DNA from 2 places in the Chryseobacterium taklimakanense genome. Region 2 is predicted to be linked to the other one. Evidence: riboswitches for the same ligand, from Rfam matches in the RefSeq annotation. Region 2 holds a riboswitch; the other holds the start of a gene.

Evidence for each region. A riboswitch is a leader RNA that binds a small molecule or an ion and turns the genes downstream of it on or off. The one in region 2 is predicted to bind S-adenosylmethionine.
Region 1: another riboswitch for S-adenosylmethionine. It lies ahead of CKV81_RS06540 (O-acetylhomoserine aminocarboxypropyltransferase/cysteine synthase family protein); the one in region 2 lies ahead of CKV81_RS09615 (alpha/beta fold hydrolase).

The regions. Positions count from the first base shown of each region.
Region 1 covers NZ_LT906465.1:1,375,981-1,380,526, reverse strand. The annotation lists gene CKV81_RS06570 (hypothetical protein) at 1-198, opposite strand, end outside; gene CKV81_RS06565 (hypothetical protein) at 259-591, shown strand; gene rplM (50S ribosomal protein L13) at 793-1,248, shown strand; gene rpsI (30S ribosomal protein S9) at 1,254-1,640, shown strand; gene rpsB (30S ribosomal protein S2) at 1,822-2,586, shown strand; gene CKV81_RS06545 (hypothetical protein) at 2,799-2,978, shown strand; SAM riboswitch class I at 3,164-3,268, shown strand; gene CKV81_RS06540 (O-acetylhomoserine aminocarboxypropyltransferase/cysteine synthase family protein) at 3,396-4,546, shown strand, end outside.
Region 2 covers NZ_LT906465.1:2,010,824-2,015,369, forward strand. The annotation lists gene CKV81_RS09605 (MGH1-like glycoside hydrolase domain-containing protein) at 1-503, opposite strand, end outside; gene CKV81_RS09610 (hypothetical protein) at 628-852, shown strand; SAM riboswitch class I at 953-1,057, shown strand; gene CKV81_RS09615 (alpha/beta fold hydrolase) at 1,110-2,054, shown strand; gene CKV81_RS09620 (ACT domain-containing protein) at 2,057-3,595, shown strand; gene CKV81_RS09625 (trans-sulfuration enzyme family protein) at 3,680-4,546, shown strand, end outside.

The DNA of each region.
Region 1 (4,546 bases), 630 kb from region 2:
GGCCGTAACGATGTCTTTGGAGTCCACTGTGATTTTTAAAGTTCCGGAATCCTGTCCGGAATAAGTGCCGATGTAAGTACCCGCATATGGCGATGTGTAATTGTCATATTCGATATTATTTGCTATATTTTCAATAAGTGTTTCGCAGGAAACCAAAGACAGCAACAGTAAAAGGAAAACAAATATTCTGCAATACATAATAAGAGTGTTTTCCAAATATACAAATCGTTTACTTTATCTTTGCAAAAATTACAGGCCATGCAGCGAGGTATTCTCTATTTATTTGCCGGAACATTAATCAGCTTCTTACTCAACCATTATATATTGGGTAGCCAGGGGTGGCAAATTGATCTGTACAACGGATTAGCATTTGGTCTGGGATGGGCAATGGCGTATTTTGTGGATCACCCGGAGTGGGCGCTTTCCAGAAAACTGGGGATTTCTTTTATTGGGATTGCTGTAGTTGTTGTTTTAGGATTGCTGCTGTTCAATTTTGAAACGGCGGTGCCTTCCATCATTAAGTTTTCTACTGTTTTTGTGGCTTACTATATGATTGCGAGTTTCAGGGCGAGTAAATCATTAAGAAAATAAGCGTAACCTGAAAATTCATACCTCTTCGTAAATCTCAGTGTAATTTTTTATTAAGGTTAAAAGTTTCGCTCATTTCAGTCAATAATTTGAATTCCAGAATATTTCTGCTTTATCTCTGCAGAAATTTTTTCATTCCGAAAAAAAACCATACCTTTGCACACCCTTATTGGGAAAATTATGTTTAACCGTAAACGAAAAAGTGTGAATACATTAAGTTACAAAACCGTTTCAGCTAACAAAGCTACCGCTAATAAAGAATGGGTTGTGGTAGACGCTGAAGGACAACCATTGGGAAGACTGGCTTCCACGGTTGCGAAGATTTTGAGAGGTAAGCACAAGACGAACTTTACACCACATGTTGACTGTGGCGATAATGTAATCGTTTTGAATGCTGGAAAGATTACTCTTTCAGGAAACAAGTGGGCTGACAAGACTTACATCTGGCATACAGGATATCCTGGCGGGCAAAAGTCGCAGACTGCTGAAGAGCTATTGAAAAAAGATCCTATGAAAGTTTTGGAAAAATCCGTAAAAGGTATGCTTCCGAAGAACAGACTGGGTGCTGCTATCCTTAAGAACCTTTATCTGTATGAAGGTACTGAGCACAAGCACGAAGCTCAACAGCCAAAAACTATTAATGTTAACGAATTTAAATAATTAATATGTCTACAGTTCATAAAATTGGAAGAAGAAAAACTTCAGTAGCAAGAGTTTACGTGAAGCCAGGTTCTGGTAACTTCACCGTAAACGGTAAAGATGCGAAAGAGTACTTCTCTACAGATGTTATGGTTTACAAATTAAACCAGCCTTTCATTTTGACAGAAACTGCAGGGCAGTACGATGTTACCGTAAACGTATTCGGTGGCGGTAATACTGGACAGGCAGAAGCAATCAGACTGGGAGTTTCCAGAGCACTTTGCGAAATCAATGCAGAATTCAGATCAGCACTTAAACCACACGGTTTGCTAACGAGAGACGCAAGAATGGTGGAAAGAAAGAAACCAGGTCAGAAGAAAGCAAGAAAGAGATTCCAGTTCTCTAAACGTTAATTCGAAAGATTCGAGATGCCAGACGCGGGATTCTACACTTTCAGAAATCTTGGTTCTTGGCTCTTGGTTCTATTATCTAATCAAAAAATGCCCCGTTTAGTTTAGCATCCAAACTCTTCTCCCATCTATCGACGAGTTGATTGCAAAAAAGCGGAACGTAAACTAAAAACAAAAAAGAGACATGGCTAAAGCAAATGTTAAAGACCTTTTAGAGGCAGGTGTACACTTCGGTCACATGACCAGAAAGTGGAACCCAAATATGGCTCCATACATTTTTATGGAGAAAAACGGTATTCACATTATCGACTTACATAAAACAGCAGTAAAACTGGACGAAGCTTGCAACGCTTTGGAAAAAATTACTTCTGCAGGCAAAAAAGTTCTTTTCGTAGCTACTAAAAAGCAGGCTAAGGAAGTTGTAGCAAAACACGCTGCAGAACTTAACATGCCTTATATTACTGAAAGATGGCCGGGTGGTATGCTTACCAACTTCGTAACCATCAGAAAAGCGGTAAAGAAAATGAATGCGATCGACAAAATGAAAAAAGACGGGACATTCGAAACTTTATCCAAAAAAGAAAGACTTCAGGTTGACAGACAAAGAGCAAATCTGGAGAAAAACCTTGGATCTATCGCTGACATGGTGAGACTTCCTTCTGCACTTTTTGTAGTGGACATCTTGAGCGAACATATCGCAGTTACTGAAGCTAAAAAATTGGGTATCCCGGTTTTCGCTATCGTAGACACCAACTCGGACCCAAGAAAAGTAGATTACGTCATTCCAGGAAACGATGATGCTTCCAAATCAATCGATATGATTCTTTCTGTAGTATCAGATTCCATCAAGGAAGGACTTTCTCAAAGAAAAGCAGACAAAGAAAAATCTAAAGAAGAAGGCGAAAAAGTAACTGCAGAAGCAGATGCTGATTTCGATACAGAAGCTTAATTTTTTAAGATTTCAATACAATAAAACCGGTTCTCACTATCAGAGCCGGTTTTTTTATTTGTTTTACGTTATTAGCCAGTATTGAGCCTTTGAATCGCTCCCGATTTTTTGCCGCGCTACAGTGCACAATAACAGGCATTAATGTTAACAAAAATTAATATTGTGATTTAAATAAATTTTTTATACATTTGAAACAAGCAAAACTTTTTCATATGAAAACAAAAAACTTTTTCCAATTAGTGCTGCTTGCCCTTACGATCATAGGCTGTACAAGCAGAGAAGATGAAAGTATTTATCATCCAACCGATCCTTTGCGACCAGCGAACAGTGCAGAGCTTAATAATGGCAATCCTACTCCGCCTCCAGGTGGTAGAATACCAAATAATCCATAAAATTAAAATATCTCTAAAAGTCGTCAATTTGGGCGGCTTTTTCCGTCTTCCACTCCCGCTTTTTTATTCCACTTCGTTTCATAAAAAGAGCTCCGTTCAAGCCGGGCCGCGTTTAATTCGCATAAAAATTTGCAAAATCCAAAATCATCCCTATATTTGCATTGTTGAAACGCAAGTTTCAGCGCAGCTTATTCAGAAAGGTGGAGGGACTTGACCCTACGAAACCTTGGCAACCTGCCCAGTGCGGTAAGGTGCCAATTTCAACCCGACAAAGGCGGGAAAAATAAGTCGAAAGTCAGTTTGTAAGGATTTTTTATTCTATAGAACTCTTCCGGCTTGCCGGAGGAGTTTTTTGTTTCCGGCAGGCTTCTGATAAGTTGCTCCCTTTTAATTTTTAATTTTTAAAACAATAAAGAAATGAGCAATTACAGATTTGAAACCCTGCAGGTTCACGCCGGCCACGACGTAGACAAAGACACCAATTCCCGCGCCGTTCCGGTTTACCAAACCACATCCTACACCTTCAACAGTGCGGAACATGCCGCCAATCTTTTCGGGCTGAAAGAATTCGGAAATATCTATACCAGGCTGATGAACCCAACCACCGATGTTTTCGAGAAGCGTATTGCGGCGCTTCACGGCGGCGTTGCGGCTTTGGCGGTTTCTTCCGGCCACGCGGCACAGTTTATCGCGCTTACCAACATTCTGCAACAGGGCGACAATTTTGTGAGTTCGCCGTATCTGTATGGCGGAAGCTTCAACCAGTTTAAAGTAAGTTTAAAAAGGCTGGGCATTGAAGCCCGTTTTTCAAAAGATAATGAGCCTGAAAATTTCGAAACACTGATCGATGAAAATACCAAGGCTCTTTACCTGGAAACCATCGGTAACCCAACACTGAATGTTCCGGATTTTGAGAAAATCGCTGAGGTGGCTAAAAAACACAATATTCCCCTGATCGTGGATAATACATTCGGTGCAGGCGGCTATCTCTTTCCTCCATTAAAACACGGCGCAAATATCGTGGTAGAATCAGCTACAAAGTGGATTGGCGGCCACGGAAGCAGTCTCGGCGGTGTGATTGTTGACGGCGGAAATTTCGACTGGAGCAACGGAAAATTCCCAAGCCTTTCTGAACCAAACGAATCTTACCACGGAATGAAATTTACTGATGTTTTTGGCGTGGGAAGCCCGTTTGGGAACATTGCTTTCATCATCAAGGCGAGGGTAGAAGGTTTGCGTGATTTTGGTTCCTCGATTGCACCTTTCAATTCATTTTTATTAATTCAGGGCTTAGAAACGCTGTCCCTGAGACTCGAAAGAACTGTGGAAAATGCCCATAAACTCGCAGAATATCTTGAGCAGAATGAAAATGTGGAACGCGTCCTTTACCCCGGACTTGAAAGTTTTCCCGGACATGAAACCGCAAAAAAATATTTTAAAAACGGTTTTGGAGGCGTCTTGAATTTTGAAATTAAAGGCGGAAAAGAAGAAGCCATCAAATTTATTGACAAACTAAAACTGGCAAGCCATGTAGCAAATGTGGGCGATGTGAAGACTTTGGTCATAAA
Region 2 (4,546 bases):
GCATATTCAATAAAGATATCGAAGTATTCATCATCGTCAAAGATTCCCGTATCGGCAAGTTCATATTCCTGGTCCTGCTTGGTGCGTCTGCCATTTTCCTCAATTAAATCCTGATATGGGAACTCGTTGATTGGATATTTGTACACCATTTTCATGTAAGAATGGGTAGGTGTGCTGTCCAGATAATAAAAAATTTCTTTAATGTCTTCGCCGTGATTTCCCTGGTAATTGCTTAGTCCAAAAAAGCGTTCCTTAATGAATTTATCTTTTTTGTTCCAGAACGAAAAAGCAAAACAAAGCCTCTGTTTATAGTCACAGATTCCGGCGATTCCGTCCTCACTCCAGCGGTAATTCCGGCTCAATGCCTCTTCGTAAGTAGTATATCCCCAGGCATTTCCGTTTGGGCTGTAATCTTCGCGAACCGTACCCCACTGGCGGTTGCTTACATACGGTCCCCACGTTTTCCAGTCGGGGTTTTGTAATCGTTCCTGTTCAGCATTCATCACTTTTCAATTAAAGTGCTAAAATAATTGTTTTTTGATTAACCGAATTTTAAGGGTTGGTTAATGATATTTAATATGTAGAAAGTCAATGATTTACTAACTTTAAGAAAATTAAATTGCTGTTATGGAATCTAATGTAATTCACATCATTTATCACCCTTCAACCTTGGGATACGCTGCGTATTCACGCGAACTGGACGGGATGGTTGCCGAGGCTACAAATCTGGATGAACTTTTTGATAAAATAAAATATCTGCTTAAAGTCCGCATCGAAAGCCTGAAGGAAATCGGAAAAGATCAGGAAGCTGAAAACCTGCAGCAGAAGGAACTTATCTTCGTAGAAGAATAGTTTTAAGTAGATCCCAAATTAAAGAAAATTCCGCCAGAAGTTTGCGAAAAGGAAAATTTGCATTACTTTTGTCGCAGATTTGTTCATTTACATATTGAAAATGTTATCAAGAAAGGTGGAGGGAATAGACCCTGCGAAACCTTGGCAACCCTTGCGAAACAGCGAGAAGGTGCTAAATTCTACTCATTTTTGGGATAGATAACAGCGTTCACTTACTTTCACAGGTAGCATTTTCAATTTTTTTAATAGTAAGAAAATTGAATCCACCACTGCAACATATCACATTACGTAATTTTAAAACTGAATCAGGCAATACTGCCGATATTCATTTGAGTTATGAAGTTTTCGGCAGAGAACTTCATTCCGCTCCCATAGTTTTGGTAAATCACGCGCTTACCGGAAATTCTGCGGTTTCCGGCGAAAAAGGCTGGTGGAAAACTTTGGTTGGCGAAGATAAAATTATTGATACCGGACGGTTTACCGTAATCTGTTTCAATATTCCCGGAAATGGGTACGAGGGCGTTTTTATCGAAAGCTATAAAGATTTTAAAACTAAAGACATCGCCAGAATTTTTCTTTTGGGTTTAAAAGAACTTAAAATCACAAAACTCCACTCTTTGATTGGCGGCTCAGTTGGCGGCGCGATCGGTTGGGAAATGCTGGCGCTTGAAAACGGACTTGCAGAAAACTTCATTCCCGTAGCCTCAGATTACAGAACAACCGACTGGCTGCATTCGCAGTGCCTAGTGCAGACGTTTCTGCTCAATCATTCTGAAGAACCGCTCCAGAAAGCCCGGATTCACGCGATGTTGTGCTATAGAACACCCGAATCCATCAATCAGAGATTCAACAAAGATTTTGATGCTGAGAAAGGACTTCTGAAATCGCACGACTGGCTAAATTATCACGGGAAAACGCTCAACGAAAGATTTAGTTTAAAAGCTTACAAACTGATGAATCAACTGCTGATGACTATCGATGCAAAATTTGATGATATCAGAAAAATTAAAGCTAAAATTCACCTCATAGCCGTCAATTCCGATTTATTTTTCCCGGAGTTTGAGGTAAAAAATTGCTATGAAATTTTAAAAAAATCTAATGTGGATGTCAGCTACCACGAAATCAATTCAATACACGGACACGATGCATTCCTGATGGAGTATGAGCAGCTCAATGAAATTTTAATGAAAATTGTAAACTAAAGATGAAAAATCAGAAAGATATAAACATAATTGAAAATAAAGCACTTGTTAATTTTGAAGGCATTGATTTCCTAGGCCAGATTGGTATTGATAGCCGTATTTTCCGCGCTTTGAATGATGCTCATATTTCCGTGGGTGTGATTTCTCAGCAGGCGATTGAAAACGGAATTTCCGTTTTGGTTGATGAAAACGATGCAGATGAAGCGGTTGAATGTCTGAATAAAGAATTCGAAAAGGAAAGGAAAGCAGGAAAAGTAACGCAGATTTTCGCAATTAAGGACTTGGCGGTTATCGGTGTGGTTTCTGAAAATTATAATAAAATCCTGACCGAACTTCAGCGTAATAAAATTTTCCCCTTGTTGCTGAATCAGGTTGCATCGGCCGGCCGAATAAATCTTGTAGTCGCATCAAATCAGCTTGAAAAAACAAGAAATCTTATCGAAGCTGAAATTTTCGGAAAACCTAAAAAAATCAATTTGGCGATCATCGGGCACGGGAATGTAGGAAAAGAATTGATAGAGCAGATTCTCGACAGCTCATACGAAATCCTGAACCGGAAACGTATTGATTTGAAATTGGTAGCGATTGCAAACTCCAGAAAAATTGCGCTGAATAAAGCGGGCTTTGGAAGCGACTGGCGTCAGAAAATAAATTATTCTACACAGGATTCCAGCATACAGACACTGATTGATTTTGCAAAGGAAAACCAGCTCGAAAACCTTGTAGCAGTGGACAATACCGCAAGCAAGGAATTCGTAAAAAACTATTACGCACTGGCTGAAAACGGCTTTGACCTGGTTTCCTCGAACAAAGTTTTTAATACGCTCCCCATTTCGGAATACCGAAATTTCAGGAATATTCTCTCCGCAAATAAGAAGAATTATCTGTACGAAACCAATGTCGGCGCAGGTTTACCGTTGATTGACACCATAAAACTGCTGCATCTTTCCGGTGAAAATATTACAAGGATTAAAGGTGTTTTCTCTGGTTCTTTAAGTTACATTTTCAATAATTTTTCGGTTCGTAATGATAAATTCTCAGCCATTATCGGCGAAGCGATGGCAAAAGGTTATACAGAACCTGATCCCCGCGAAGACCTTTCCGGAAACGACGTTGCGAGAAAACTTTTGATTTTGGCTCGTGAGCTTGATTTGATCAATGAATTTTCCGACATTAATATTCAGAATTTAATCCCTGAACATTTACTTGAGATTCCAAAAGAAGAATTCATTGCAAGAATCCCCGAACTTGATGAAGAATATCAGAAATTAAAAGAAAAGCAGCAAAGCAACCATGTTTTGCGTTATGTTGGGGATTTGCACGGTGATCTGCAGCAGGAAAAAGGAGAGTTGGACGTAAAATTAATCTCGGTTCCCGCAAATTCAGCACTGGGTCAACTAAAAGGTTCAGATTCAATTTTTGAAATCTACACGGAAAGTTACGGTGAAAATCCCATCGTAATTATGGGAGCCGGAGCCGGCGCTAAAGTTACTGCCCGTGGCGTTTTTGGGGATATTTTAAGAATTTCAGAAAACAAATAGTTTATAATGTACCAGGTTACCAATGAAAAAATGTAACAATGAGATTGGTAAACTGTTTAAATGAGACACTGTTATATAACAAAAATGGAAAATCTATCAAACGGCAACCCACAGCCAACCAACAGTTTCGAAACCATTGCTATACGCGCACAGGCAGAAAGAAGCCAATATGGCGAACATTCGGTACCGGTTTACCTCACTTCGAGTTTCGTTTTTGATGATGCTGAAGATATGCGCGCAAGTTTTGCGGAGGAGAAGGAAAAAAATCTGTACAGCCGCTACAGTAATCCCAATACCAATGAGTTTATCGATAAAGTTGCAAAAATGGAAGGTGCTGAATCGGGGTATGCTTTTGCAACGGGAATGGCGGCCGTGTATTCCACCTTTGCAGCGCTGCTGAATTCGGGCGACCATATTTTAAGTTGTCAGTCAGTATTTGGCGCTACTCACGCACTTTTCACCAAATATTTACCAAAATGGAATATCGAAACTACTTATTTCAAGGCTGAAGACGCGGGAAATGTAGAAAATTTAATTAAACCCAATACCAGGGTTTTATATCTCGAGACGCCTACAAATCCGGCAATTGAGGTTTTAGATTTAGAATTTTTCGGAAAAATTGCTAAAAAACACCACCTTATTTTCATCGTTGATAACTGTTTTGCAACGCCGTATCTTCAGCAACCAATTAAATTCGGAGCAGATTTGGTTGTGCATTCCGCAACCAAACTTATCGACGGACAGGGAAGGGTTTTGGGCGGCGTAACGGTGGGACGGGCAGATTTAATTAAAGAAATTTATGCTTTTTCCAGATTAACCGGACCTTCGCTGGCGCCTTTTAACGCTTGGGTTTTGAGTAAAAGTTTGGAAACTTTGGCAGTTCGTGTGGAAAAGCACTGTGAAAATGCTCTGAAAGTAGCTGAATTTTTAGAAAACCATCCCAATGTGGAA